DNA from 2 places in the Polaromonas sp. P3_A5 genome. Region 2 is predicted to be linked to the other one. Evidence: predicted binding sites of a transcription regulator. Region 2 holds the regulator's gene; the other holds the start of a gene.
What was found. Region 2 encodes LexA, which represses DNA repair genes until DNA is damaged. Its sites were predicted from a motif close to ACTGTATNNNNATACAGT; they were not measured.
Positions count from the first base shown of each region.

Region 1: AC1DU8_RS12775 (PA0069 family radical SAM protein) is a predicted target of LexA. The motif match lies at 3,615-3,632, and genes of this name have one in related genera.

Region 1 is NZ_JBFUGF010000001.1:2,692,404-2,699,057, forward strand. Features, by position in the region: gene AC1DU8_RS12755 (phosphoethanolamine transferase) at 1-215, shown strand, start outside; gene AC1DU8_RS12760 (transporter substrate-binding domain-containing protein) at 347-1,144, shown strand; gene AC1DU8_RS12765 (amino acid ABC transporter permease) at 1,240-1,908, shown strand; gene AC1DU8_RS12770 (GNAT family N-acetyltransferase) at 1,930-2,370, opposite strand; gene AC1DU8_RS12775 (PA0069 family radical SAM protein) at 2,461-3,558, opposite strand; gene AC1DU8_RS12780 (hypothetical protein) at 3,708-3,974, shown strand; gene AC1DU8_RS12785 (DOPA 4,5-dioxygenase family protein) at 4,049-4,396, shown strand; gene AC1DU8_RS12790 (acyltransferase family protein) at 4,468-5,553, opposite strand; gene AC1DU8_RS12795 (NAD(P)H-dependent flavin oxidoreductase) at 5,629-6,591, opposite strand.
Region 2 is NZ_JBFUGF010000001.1:2,021,307-2,027,960, forward strand. Features, by position in the region: gene AC1DU8_RS09570 (type IV pilus assembly protein FimV) at 1-991, shown strand, start outside; gene AC1DU8_RS09575 (D-2-hydroxyacid dehydrogenase family protein) at 1,061-2,068, opposite strand; gene AC1DU8_RS09580 (hypothetical protein) at 2,215-2,607, opposite strand; gene lexA (transcriptional repressor LexA) at 2,744-3,448, opposite strand; gene AC1DU8_RS09590 (asparaginase) at 3,588-4,544, shown strand; gene adk (adenylate kinase) at 4,641-5,297, opposite strand; gene kdsB (3-deoxy-manno-octulosonate cytidylyltransferase) at 5,484-6,242, opposite strand; gene AC1DU8_RS09605 (Trm112 family protein) at 6,280-6,462, opposite strand; gene lpxK (tetraacyldisaccharide 4'-kinase) at 6,443-6,654, opposite strand, start outside.

The DNA.
Region 1 (6,654 bases), 670 kb from region 2:
TTGCGCCTGAAGTGCAAAAGCGCGTGCCGTGGATCACCTGGCTCTCACCCGCATTCGAGCAGCGCAACAAGCTGACGACGGCATGCCTGAAGGAGCAACTGGACGCCATGGTGAGCCACGACAATTACTTCCACTCGGTGCTCGGCCTGATGAATGTGCAGACCAGCGTCTACAAGCCTGCGCTCGACATCTACGCCCACTGCGCCAAGCCCTGAGTCCGCGCTCAGCGTCCGCGAAGCATCCGGATGCGCCGTAGGGCCTTTGTCGCCCTGCATGCACCAATGTGACGGCAGATTTAATATTCACTTTTCATCTCAATAACAATTCTCTTATGCAAGGGTTGAATATGAATATTCGCAAGGCTGCCGCCTCCACCATCGCTTCCACACTTCTTTTGACGCTCGCACTCAGCGCCAGCGCAGCCGACCTGCTCGACACCGTCAAACAGCGCGGCACCCTCAAAGTTGCACTTGAAGGCACCTACCCGCCCTTCAACTACAAGGAAGGCGGCCAGCTCGCCGGCTTTGAAGTGGAACTGGCCAATGCCTTGGCGCAGAAGCTGGGCGTCAAAGCCGAGTTCTCCACGAGCGAGTGGAGTGCCATCCTGGCAGGCCTGCAGGCCGGCAAGTACGACGTGGTGATCAACCAGGTCGGCATCACCGACAAGCGCAAGGAGACCTTTGACTTCTCCGAGCCCTACACCATCTCTGCACCGCAACTGATCATCCGCAAGGATGAAAAGCGCGAGTTCAAGACGTTGGCCGACCTCAAGGGCAAAAAGCTCGGCCTGGGCCAGGGCACCAACTACGCCGACATCGCCAAAAAAGTCGGCGGCATTGACGTGAAGACCTATCCCGGCGCGCAAGAGTATTTGCAAGACCTGGCTTTGGGCCGCATTGACGCCGCGCTCAACGACAGCCTGCTGATTCCCTACATCGTCAAACAAACCAAGCTGCCGCTCAAGCCCGGTGCGCCCGTGGGCGACCTTGAAAAATCCGGCATTCCCTTCGTCAAGAACAACCCGAAGTTCAAGGCCGCCATCGACAAGGCGCTGGCCGACCTGCAGGCCGACGGCAGCTTCGCGAAGATATCCACCAAGTGGTTTGACCGCGACGTGAGCAAGCCGCCTGTCGCCGTGAAATAACCGAAGTAACATTCGATCAGCCGCGCGCCGCTTTCCGGCAGGCGCCCTGAAGCAACCCCGGCTCACTGCCGGGGTTTTTATTTGTGGAGACTCCCATGGATTTGTCTGGCTTGACCCAGTTGCTGCGCGATGCCCTGCCACTGATGCTCAAAGGCGCGGCGTGGACGCTGCTGCTGGCGGTGGCATCTGTATTCTTCGGTGCCATCATCGGTACCATCGTGGCCGTGACGCGACTGGCGAAGGTGCCTGGGCTTTCGCAGTTTGCAACGCTGTACGTCAGCTGCATGCGCGGCACGCCGCTGCTGGTGCAGCTCTTCGTCATTTACTTCGGCCTGCCTAGCATCGGCATCCAGTTCGACCCGATCAGCGCGGGCATCCTGGGCCTGAGCCTGAACGTGGGAGCCTACCTGTCGGAAACCATTCGCGGCGCGATCAACGGTGTGGAACACGGGCAGTGGAACGCCGCCCGCAGCCTGGGCCTCACACAAGCGCAAACACTGCGCTATGTGATCGGCCCGCAGGCCCTGCGTCTGGCGGTGCCCAGTCTCTCCAACAGCCTGATCAGCCTGATCAAGGACACCTCGCTGGTGTCGGTGATTGCCGTGGGCGAGCTGATGCTGGCGACCAAGGAAGTGATTGCCACGACCTTCCAGCCCTTTCCGCTGTACCTGGCGGCGGCGGGCATTTACTGGGCCATGAGCGCCTCGTTTGAAACGCTGCAGAAAAAGCTTGAAGTGAGGCTGAACCGCAGTTATCTGCGTTAGGGCCGGCTCTCGGTTGCCCGATCAGTTATCGCTGATCAAACCGCTTTGCAGCGCTTGCTCGGTATTCGCAAAAATCGCCATCGCGGTCAGCATGCGCCGAAAGCCAAGCTTGCGGTAAAACGGTTCCTTGCCGGCCACCGCGTAGAGGATGATTTTTTTGTGACCGCTGGAAAGCCGCACCAGCGCCGCGACCATGTCCTTGCCCATGCCGGAGCCCTGCCGGTCCGGCGCTACCGCGATGTCGCAGATATAAGAGCAATCCTTGCCGTCCGCCACCGCACGGCCGGCGGCAATCAGCTTGCCGGCGTCGTACACAAAACACTTGAACATGCTGTTGGTGAATACGACCTGCAGGTCGGCCGGCTTCTTGTCGCCCAGTGGGGCCATCCGGTAAAGGTTCGACAGTTCTTCCCAGTCTGCGGCGACCATGCCTTCCGATGAATATTTCCAGTCAAGCGCCAAGGTGAACTCCTTTTATCTTCAAACAGTATGAGGCGTGATGCACACGCATTTTTGGACTATAGCCCTAGCGTCGAACTGACGCGCGCGCCCTCAGAACAGCCTGCCCTGCCCCTCGGACCCCGCAGCCGCTGGCGGCCGGAACCGGCTCAAATCCAGCTCAATGCGCTGGCGGTTAAAGCCAATCCGGTTGCAGGCTTTCTCAAAACGCTGCTTGATGAGTTCGGCCCACAGGCCGTGGCCTTTCATGCGCGAGGCAAAGTCGCTGTCGTAATCCTTGCCGCCGCGCATTTCGTGGATGCGCGCCATGATGCGCGCGGCGCGCTGCGGGTAGTGCAGCTCCAGCCACTCCTTGAAGATGGGTGCCACTTCCCAGGGCAGACGGATCACGGTATAGAACGCGCTGCGCGCACCGGCCTCCCAGGCGGCCTCCAGCACATGCTCCATGTCGTCGTTCACAAATGGGATTTGCGGCGCCACACTGACGCCGACGGGAACGCCGTGCTCTGCCAGCGTGCGGATGGTGCGCAGGCGCCGGTGCGGTGCGGCCGCGCGCGGCTCCAGCTTGCGCGCGAGTTCGCCGTCGAGCGTGGTGATGGTCACGTAGGCGGCGGCCAGCTTGTCAGCGGCCAGCGGCGCCAGCAGGTCCAGGTCGCGCTCCACGCCGCTGGATTTGGTGATCAAAGAGAACGGGTGCCGCACTTCCTGCATCACCTCGATGATGCTGCGCGTCAGTCGCAGCTCGCGCTCGGCGGGCTGGTAGCAGTCTGTGGCCGAGCCGATGTTAAGCAGCTTGGGAACATAGCTGCGTTTGCGCAGGTCGGCGCGCAGCACCTCGGCAATGTTGCGCTTGGCGATGATCCTGGTTTCAAAGTCCAGCCCCGGCGAAAGATTGAGGTAGCTGTGTGTGGGCCGCGCATAACAGTACACACAGCCATGCTCACAGCCCCGGTAGGGATTGATGCTGTAGTCAAAAAAGATATCGGGCGAATCGTTGCCGACAATGGCGCTGCGCGCTTCTTCCATCGTGACCGTGGTTTCGATCCGGGGCGCCTCGCCCGCCGCGCCTTCTTCCAGCGTACCCCAGCCGTCGTCCCATGCGTTGCGCACGTCTTTTTCAAACCGGTGCGGCATGCGCGTGGCAGTGCCTCGGCCCTTGATGGCGTGTAGCGGGATGATGGCGTCGGACATGGATTAATAAGATTTGGTGGGGGCAAGCGCAGTGCCCGGCAAGGTCGCAGAAAGATACTGTATATAAATACAGTATATTCAAACAAAAACCCTTTAGCAAATGTCTGCAACAGGGCCCGCAATAATGGGTTTAAAGCAGGAGACGTCCCATGGCACACGTACTGGTAAAACTCACCGGCGCGCCGCTGGCCGCCGTTAAACAGCAGCTGGAAAAGGACGCGGACGAACATGCGAAGCAAGGCATGTATCTGGAGCACCTCTGGCAAAACGCGGAAGACGCGGCCGAGGTGTTTTTCCTGTTTCAGGTAAAAGACCTGGCGCATTGCCGGCAGCGCATGAAGCAGACGCATGCAAAAGCCCGAGAAGAAAACCCCGATGCACCGCTACCGGCCCTGACGTTTCTGGAGGATGCCTGAGGACTCATCCAATGCAGTCATTGATACGCCCCCTTTTTCATTTTTCCGTCCCTCTTCTCCCTTTCCGTTTCACCATGATCCAGCGCCCCGAAAACCTTTATGCCCGCTACCACGCCCATGTGTACTTCGGGCCCGGCACCGTTGAGCAGGCACGCGCCCTGTGCGAAAAGGCCGGTGCGCTTTTCGGGATTGCCGTGGGGCGGGTGCATGAACGAGAGGTGGGACCGCACCCGCGCTGGAGTTGCCAGCTGGCATTTGACCGCGCGGCGTTTGACAGCGTCATTCCCTGGCTCGAAGAACACCGCGACGGACTGGATGTGTTTGTGCACGGGCTCACCGGCGACGACCTGGCCGACCACACCACGCATGCCTCATGGCTGGGTGAGCCTGCGGCATTGAAGCTGGAGATGTTCAGGCAGTGAGCCTGGCTCCGGTTGAATGCTATTAATTCAATAGCTAGTTGCGCTTGTCCAGAAAGGCGAAGAGCTGCTTTTTAACGCAAATAAAAGCGACTCAACCAGCGCGGCCGCAAAGGAATCGGCCGCGATTCCACCGACTGATACAGCACCCAGCCCGCCAGCAGCGACAGCAGGAAGGCCAGCAGCAGGCCCAGCACATTTGCCGCAAGCTGCGTGGGCCAGAAATGGCTCACGATGGCATTGACCAGCAGGCACACCGGAAAGTGGATGAGGAACACAGAGTAGGACATCTGGCCCAGCTGCACCAGCCGGCGCTGCTGCAGCCATCGCACCGGCCAGGACTGTGGCTGCAGCACCGCCAGCCCGACCAGGCCGAAGGCGGTGACCAGTGCCACCACCAGGCGCCCCCTGAAATCCAGCGCCAGGGCCAGCCCGCCCATCACCGCCAGGGTCACGAGCCAGAAGCTGCGCCGCGCGCCAAGGCGGTTTGAGGCCCAGAAGGCCAGCATGCCCAGGGCATAGGAGCCGCAAAAATAGAGGGCGGTGATATCAAAGGCCGGCAGGCGGTTGAAAAACAGCAGCGAAGCCAAGGCAACCAACAGGATGAGGCTCACGCCGAGTGGGGCCGAAACCGAAGTAGTGTGCGTTGCGTCGCCGTTGTGTGGCTGAAACTGGAACCGCCGGGCAAAGGCAAAGATGAGAACCGCCATGGCGTAGAGCTGGAAGTCGATGGCCACGTACCAGACACCGGCAGAAAGCGCGTCCTGCCCGAGCAGGTCCTGCAGCAACAGGACATGGGCGAGCAGCTGGTGCACCGTGGGAGCATCCGGCACCGAATGATGTGCGAACCAGGGCCTGACCAACGCGGCCACGAGCATGCTCACGGCCAGCGCCACCAGATAGGGTTTGACGAGTCGCCAGTAGCGGCGAAAAATCAGGGTGCCAGGTGCACCGAACACGGCCACACCCTGTGGCGCCAGCGAGGCCGCCGCCAGAAAACCGCTCACGACCAGGAACACCTGCACGGCCATGCGGGCGTAGTCGTAAAGCCAGTCCATCAAGGCCGGTGCGAACGGGTGCACCACATCCGACATCGGGCCGTAAAAAGCCAGGTGATGCAAAACAATGAGGACGCAGGCCAGCCCTTTGAGGGCATCCATGCCGGGAAAGCGTCGGGTCGCGGTGGTCAAGGCGGGTATTTCAGGCGCAGCGCTGCTCAAAGGTAGCGATGGCGCTTAAGCGCAGACCCGTTTGCGTGCCTGCTCGTACTCGCGCCTGAGCTGGTCCACAAAGGCCGCGGCGCTTTGGACCTTGCTGACAGAGCCAATGCCCTGGCCGCAGCCCCAGATGTCTTTCCAGGCCTTGGACTTGCTGCCTTCACCGCCGCCGAAGTTCATGGTCTTGACGTCGCCTTCGGGAAGGTTCTCGGGGTCCATGCCAGCAGCGCGAATCGACGGCGCGAGGTAGTTGCCGTGCACGCCGGTAAAAAGGCTGCTGTAAACGATGTCGTCTGAGTTCCCGTCAACGATGGCCTGCTTGTAGGCGTCGGCCGCGCGCGCTTCGTCCGTCGCGATGAACGCCGAACCGATATAGGCAAAGTCGGCGCCCATGGCCTGCGCAGCCAGAACCGCGCCGCCAGTGGAGATGGCGCCCGACAGCGCCAGAGGGCCGTCAAACCACTGGCGGATTTCCTGGATCAGCGCGAACGGGCTTTTGACGCCCGCATGGCCGCCCGCACCGGCGGCCACGGCGACCAGGCCGTCGGCGCCCTTTTCAATGGCCTTGCGCGCGAACTTGTTGTTGATGATGTCGTGCAGCACCACGCCGCCGTAGCTGTGGGCGGCAGCGTTGATGTCTTCGCGTGCACCCAGGCTGGTGATGTAGATGGGCACCTTGTACTTCACGCACATTTCCATGTCGTGCTCCAGGCGGTCGTTGGACTTGTGCACGATCTGGTTGATGGCAAAAGGCGCCGCCGGCTTGTCAGGGTTGGCCTTGTTGTGGGCTGCCAGTGCCTCGGTGATCTCGGCCAGCCACTCATCAAGCTGCGACGCAGGCCGAGCGTTGAGCGCGGGCATGGCGCCCACCACGCCGGCTTTGCACTGCGCGATGACCAGCTTGGGATTGCTGATGATGAAGAGCGGTGAACCGATGATGGGCAAAGGCAGCTTGTTCAATGCGCCGGGCAGTCTGGACATGGTGGCTCCGTTGTTATTCTGAATTCAAGAAAAAACATCCTGCAACCCTTTACTGACGGGCGC
Region 2 (6,654 bases):
AGAAGCTGAATCGGTGAGCGCCGGGCCTATGCCCGATTCGCTGGTTGATTTCGATCCCAGCGAACCATTTCTCGATGCGCCGAAAAATACGCCGGCTTCAAGCGCCGTGGCGCGCCCAAGGGTTGCCGAATCCAGATTCCCCTCGGAATTTCTGCCTAGCCTGAGCGGTATCAGCAGCATGCCGCGGATTGTGAATGCCGAAGAGCTGTTTGATGTGCAGCAACAGGCCGATTTTTTCCTGTCGCTCGGCCGGCCCGACAAGGCGGTAGATGTTCTGCGCCACCACATCATGGACAACGTGGAAACAAGCGCGCTCGTCTATCTCGACCTGTTTGACCTCTATCACAGCTTGGGACGCCGGGAGGATTACGACGCGTTGCGCACAGACTTCAACAAGATGTTCAATGCCAAGGTGCCGCCATTCGACGAATACGCGGCGAATACGCACGATCTTGAGTATTACACGGAGGCCCTCTCGCGGATTGAGGCCCTCTGGCCAACGCCCAAGGTACTCGACGTACTTGAAGAGTCCATATTCCGCAAACCGGATTCGCGGGGAGAGGTCTTCAGCCTGGCCGCCTACCGCGAGCTGTTGCTCCTCCACTCGATCGCAAAAAGGATTGTTAGCCGGCCGCCCGGCGACGCCGAAGCACCGGTAAAACCATCGGACGCACCGTCGATTCCGACCATGCCGGATACGCTCCCAAGCGTTGCAGGCTTTGGACCCACCAGCATCCAGCCACTGTCAGCCCGGTTCCAGATCGTGGCGCCTTTGCCGTCTCCTGCCGTGGCAGGTGCAACCGACCCGACGCAGCCTCCCGCTTCCCCCCGGCTTGGCCTTGATATTGATTTGAGTGCAGGTGAGGGCGGGGACCTGGTCCCGTTTCCATCGATCGACGCTGGTGCGCGGCCGCCGCAAGCCGCTGCCAACAATCTCATCGAGTTTGACCTCGACTTTCCGGATTCTTCGGGGCCGACGCAGAAAACTTGAGCGAAGTTTGAGCCTGGCTCGCCGGGAATCCCGGGTTTACGCGCACTTGATCAGGCTGGGCGTGTCACATCAGCGCCGTACTTGCAAGGCCCCCGGGTTGACGATATTGGTGGGCGTGCCCTTGATGAAGTTGACGACGTTGTCAAACGCCGCGCCAAAGTACAGCTCATAGCTGTCCTGTTCAACATAGCCAATATGCGGCGTGCAAATGCAGTTTTCCAGGCGGAGCAGCGCATGGCCTTGCAGGATGGGCTCCGACTCAAAAACATCGATGGCCGCCAGGCCGGGCCGCCCGCGATTGAGGGAGGCGATCAATGCTTCCGGCTCGATCAGCTCCGCCCTTGATGTATTCACCAGCAGGGACGTGGTTTTCATGCGCGACAGGTCTTCCAGCGTGACGATACCGCGTGTCTCTGCGTTGAGTCGCAGGTGAAGGCTCAGTACATCGCTTTGCTCAAAGAATTCGGCTTTGCTGGCCGCGACTTCAAAGCCATCGGCCTGTGCCCGCTCCAGTGATGCGTCGCGGCCCCAAATGACGACACGCATACCGAAGGCCCTGCCGTAGCCAGCCACAATTTGCCCGATCTTCCCGTAGCTCCATACCCCCAATGTCTTGCCCTTGAGGACGGAGCCAATGCCGAAGTTGGGTGGCATCGAAGCTGACTTGAGCCCTGCCTGCTGCCAGGCGCCATGCTTCAAGTGGGCTACATAGTGCGGAATGCGGCGCATGGCGGTCATCACCAGTGCCCAGGTCAGCTCCGCGGGTGCCGTAGGAGACCCAATGCCCTCGGCAACCGCGATGCCGCGTTCTGTGCAAGCCGCGACATCTATATGGCTTCCGACACGGCCTGTCTGGGCAATCAGCTTGAGTTTGGGCAGCTTTTCAATAACTTGCCGGTTGAGCTGGGTTCTCTCCCGGATCAGGACGATGACATCGGCATCCTTGAGGCGGACGGACAGCTGGCCGATGCCTTTAACGGTGTTGGTATAGACCTTGGCGGGGTAGGCCTCCAGCTTGGCTGCGCAGTTCAGTTTCCGCACCGCGTCCTGATAGTCGTCGAGGATCACAATATTCATGCCGATATTGTGCCTGCAAGATTTTTCTTCCTTGCCGCCGGGGTCACTTCCGACTGGGGATTTTGTATCTCAAGGAAACGCACTAGACGGCGCCGCAAAGCGCATAGGCCCGGGCTGAACTTCTGGTGGGAAGCTTGCCGTACCAGTTATCTCAAAGAGGTTTCTCGCTGGCTCATGCGCTCAAGTTCCGCGCAGACGTCGGCCATGCGGCCGGATATCACCATGCGGCCAGCGCACGCTGGGCCGACATTGGAGTCAAACTCACGGACAACTCGCAGCCGGCTGGGTCGGGACGCCTTGACAGAGCGTTGGACGGCAAGAGTACCAGTGGCGCGGGCAGACGGGCCGCGCATTGCCGCGAAATCGCCGGAAGCAAAGGGTAGCGCAAGCTGGTGAGATCTGGGCTGCGCGCCGGCTGGCGCGGAAAAACGGCTTGCCCCAGCCATACCCTGCGCCGGCAAAAACAATGACACCAATGCCTGCACGGGTGCCAGCAGGACTGACGACATTGGTGTATGTGAAAAACTGATGATTCCCATGATGAACTCCTGTATGAGAGAGGTTTACACAGGCAGGATTGCAAACTGGCAAATTGCCAGGAAGGCCCCGGCACCAGGGTGTTGGCCATCACAACGGCCAAACGCCCGCCACCTGGTGCGTGGCCAGGTGAACTGCCTACATCAGCATCGTGTTGCGAATGAGGCCGACGGCCAGGCCTTCCAGTTCGAAAGGCTCGCCGGGCTCGACCACAATGGTTTTAAAGTCCGGGTTTTCGGGCAGAAGTTCGATCAGGTGCTTGTTGCGGCGAAAGCGCTTGACGGTCACTTCATCACCCAGCCGGGCCACGACAATTTGACCATTCTTGGCTTCCTTTGATTGCTTGACGGCCAGCAGGTCGCCATCCATGATGCCTGCGTCCCGCATGCTCATGCCGCGAACCTTGAGCAGGTAGTCGGGCTGGCGCTGAAACAGGCTGCTTTCAAAATAATAGGTTTGCTCGACATGTTCCTGCGCGAGAATCGGGCTGCCAGCAGCAACCCGCCCCACCAGAGGTAGGGCGAGTTGGGCCAGGCTTTGCAACGGCAGGGAAAACTGTTTGATTCTGGATTCGTTCAGGCTGCGAAGGGCGTCATTGCGCAAACGTATGCCGCGTGAAGTCCCGCTGACCAGCTCGATGACGCCTTTGCGGGCCAGTGCCTGCAAGTGCTCCTCGGCGGCGTTGGCAGAGCGAAAGCCAAGCTCAGCGGCGATTTCAGCACGGGTGGGCGGGGCGCCCGTGCGCGCGATGGCGCTCTGGATCAATTCCAGAATTTGCTGCTGGCGCGCAGTGAGCTTGGGAGCCTCAGAGGGAAAATGCGGAAAGTTATCGAGTGTGCTCATCACTGTTGCTCCTTGAATCACAACTTCAGCCCGCTTGCGTATTGCCTGTTGGCTTTGGGTACGCACGTTGCTGTAGCTGTTTTAATATCCAGTAACTGTATTTTCATCCAGTTTTTAAAAGATTGCAAGTTTACGTTTTATGTATCCTCAAAATATTGTGATTCTGGGCACTGGCGGCACGATTGCCGGGCAGGCTGCGAGTGCGTCGGACAACATCGGCTATACCGCCGCCCAGGTGGGCGTTGAGCAGCTGGTCGTGGCGGTCCCGTCCTTGGCAAGGTACGGCCCCTTGATGACCGAGCAGGTCGCGCAGGTCGACAGTAAGGACATGAGCTTCGAGGTATGGATGCAGCTGGCCAGTCGGGTCAATTACTTTCTGGCCCAGCCGGACGTGCAGGGCATTGTTATCACGCACGGAACGGACACGCTGGAAGAGACGGCATATTTCCTTCATGCGGTGTGCCGCCCCGATAAACCTGTGGTGCTGACCTGCGCCATGCGGCCCGCGACGGCGCTGGTGCCTGACGGCCCCCAGAACATGCTGGATGCCATGGCGGCGGCGCGTCATGCGGGGGCGAGGGGTGTGGTTGCGGTGTGCGCCGGAACCATCCACAGCGCGCTGGACGTGCAGAAAGTGCATACCTACAAGGTTGACGCCTTTGACTCTGGTGATGCGGGGCCGATTGGCTATGTGGAGGAAGGATTCCTCAGGTTAATGCGAAATTGGCCTGAAACCCATGTAGAACGAGCGCAAGCAGCTATTAAAATAATAGCGAACTCCGTGGTTCCGGTCCAGTGGCCGCACGTTGAGATCGTCATGAACCATGCCGGCGCCAGTGGTGCGGTCGTGGACGCGTTGCTGGCGCAGGGTGTTCAGGGGCTTGTAGTTGCCGCCACGGGTAATGGCACCTTGCACCATGCGCTGGAGGCGGCCTTGCTTCGCGCGCGGTCTGCGGGGGTGCGGGTCGTCCGGTCGACAAGGTGCCTCAATGGTCGTGTCTTGCCCACACCCGGGGATCTGTTTTCTGATTCGCAGGGGCTGAGCCCCGTGAAGGCGAGAATAGCGATGATGCTCGAGCTGTTGGCGCAAAGCTGAACCCTGCCTTCCGATTTCAGTCTGCCGGGAACTGGAATGAAAAAAGCCGTCAGACTGACGGCTTTGGGGTGCAGATGGACTCGCTGGAGGCTCGATTCAGCCCGCCAGCGCTTTGAACGCGCGGGCGGTGATCTCGTCAACACCGCCCATGCCGCTGATGGCACGGTATTTTGGGGCCAGTTCAGGCTCTGACTTTGCCCAGCTGGAGTAGTACTCAACCAGCGGACGGGTCTGCGCGCTGTAAACCTCCAGGCGCTTGCGGACGGTTTCTTCCTTGTCGTCATCGCGCTGGATCAGCGGCTCGCCGGTCACATCGTCTTTGCCTTCGACCTTGGGCGGATTGAACTTGACGTGATAGGTGCGGCCTGAGGCGGGGTGCGAACGGCGTCCGCTCATGCGCTCGATGATGGCGTCGAATGGTACGTCGATTTCAAGAACGTAATCCAGCTTGACGCCGGCAGACTTCATGGCGTCGGCCTGCGGAATGGTGCGGGGAAAGCCGTCAAACAGAAAGCCCTTGGCGCAGTCGGGCTGGGCAATGCGCTCTTTGACTAAATTGATGATCAGGTCGTCGCTGACCAGTGCACCCGAGTCCATGATTTTTTTGGCTTCAATGCCCAGCTGCGTGCCGGCTTTGACGGCCGCACGAAGCATGTCGCCGGTGGAAATCTGGGGAATGCCGTACTTCTGGCAGATGAAGGTCGCTTGCGTCCCTTTGCCCGCGCCAGGCGCGCCCAACAAAATCAGTCTCATGGATGTCCTCGGATTTTATGAATTCTTGAAGTCAGCCCGAACCGCCGGCCGGTTTCCGCAGGGGCTGCTTGACAGGTATGGAGGGCTGCCGGCACGCCCTGCAGGCCTCACACTTGTGTTTTTCCCAAGGATAGCATGCACCCCTGACAGCAACTTACGAGCCCGCGTCATGCCGGGGAGGGCAGGTCAGGAAAACAGCTTGCGGGCGAGGTCCAGGTCTTCCGGCGTGTCAACGCCCGGCCCAGGCACGTCGCCGGTGATGTGCACGGCGATGCGATGGCCGTGCCACAGCGCCCGGAGTTGCTCAAGGCACTCCAGTTGCTCGAGTGGCGACTGGGGAAGGCGCGGGAACTCCCGCAGAAATCCCACCCGATAGCCGTAAATGCCTACGTGCCGGAGTGGCCGGGGCAGGCTGCTGCCGGCCTCCCACCACGCCTTGCCGGTAAAGTCGCGCGCGGCCGGAATGGGTGAGCGGCTGAAGTAAAGGGCCGTATGGCGCGCATCAAGCACAACCTTGACCACATTGGGGTTGTTCAGGTCGGCCAGCTGCTGGATGGCATGCGCCGCCGTGCTCATGGCGCAGTCCGGGCGCTCGATGAGCAGGCGTGCGACCGCGTCGATCAAGGCCGGGTCAATCAGCGGCTCGTCACCTTGCACGTTCACCACAATGTCGTCGTCCGCGAGTCCCAGCACGCTGCAGGCTTCCGCGAGCCGGTCGCTGCCGCTGGGATGGTCTTCCCGGGTGAGCACGGCGGCGATGCCGAAAGACGCGCATTTTTCGATGATTTCGTTGCTGTCGGTTGCGACGACGGTGCGCAGGGCAGTGCTCTGCATCGCGCGCTGCGCCACACGCACGACCATGGGTGCGCCGCCGATGTCGGCGAGCGGCTTGTTGGGCAGGCGTGTAGAGGCCAGCCTGGCCGGAATGAGGACGGTGAAGCTCATGCTTTCGGGGTCTTGCCTGTGTTTTTCAAGGACCCGTTCACAGGCCGAGCTCTTCGTCGGTCAAGGTCCGCGCTTCGCTTTCCAGCAGCACGGGAAGCCCGTCGCGCACCGGGTACGCGAGGCGGGCGCTGCGGGAAACAAGTTCCTGTTTTTCCCGGTCGTAGTCGAGCGGGCCTTTGGTCACAGGGCAGACCAGCAGTTCAAGCAGTTTGGTGTCCATGGCCTGATGGTAAGGGAGAAATCAAAGGGGCCAGCCGGGCATCGAGTGCGGCAAAGAACGCTGGTTCGGGCGTAAACACCAAAGGCACGGCCAGAACCTCCCTTTGTGACGTGCCCTGCAGGGCAAAAAGCTTGACAGCGTCTTTTTCAGTGCACAGCACCACACGCCCTTTGAGCGCCTCCGCCTCCAGGT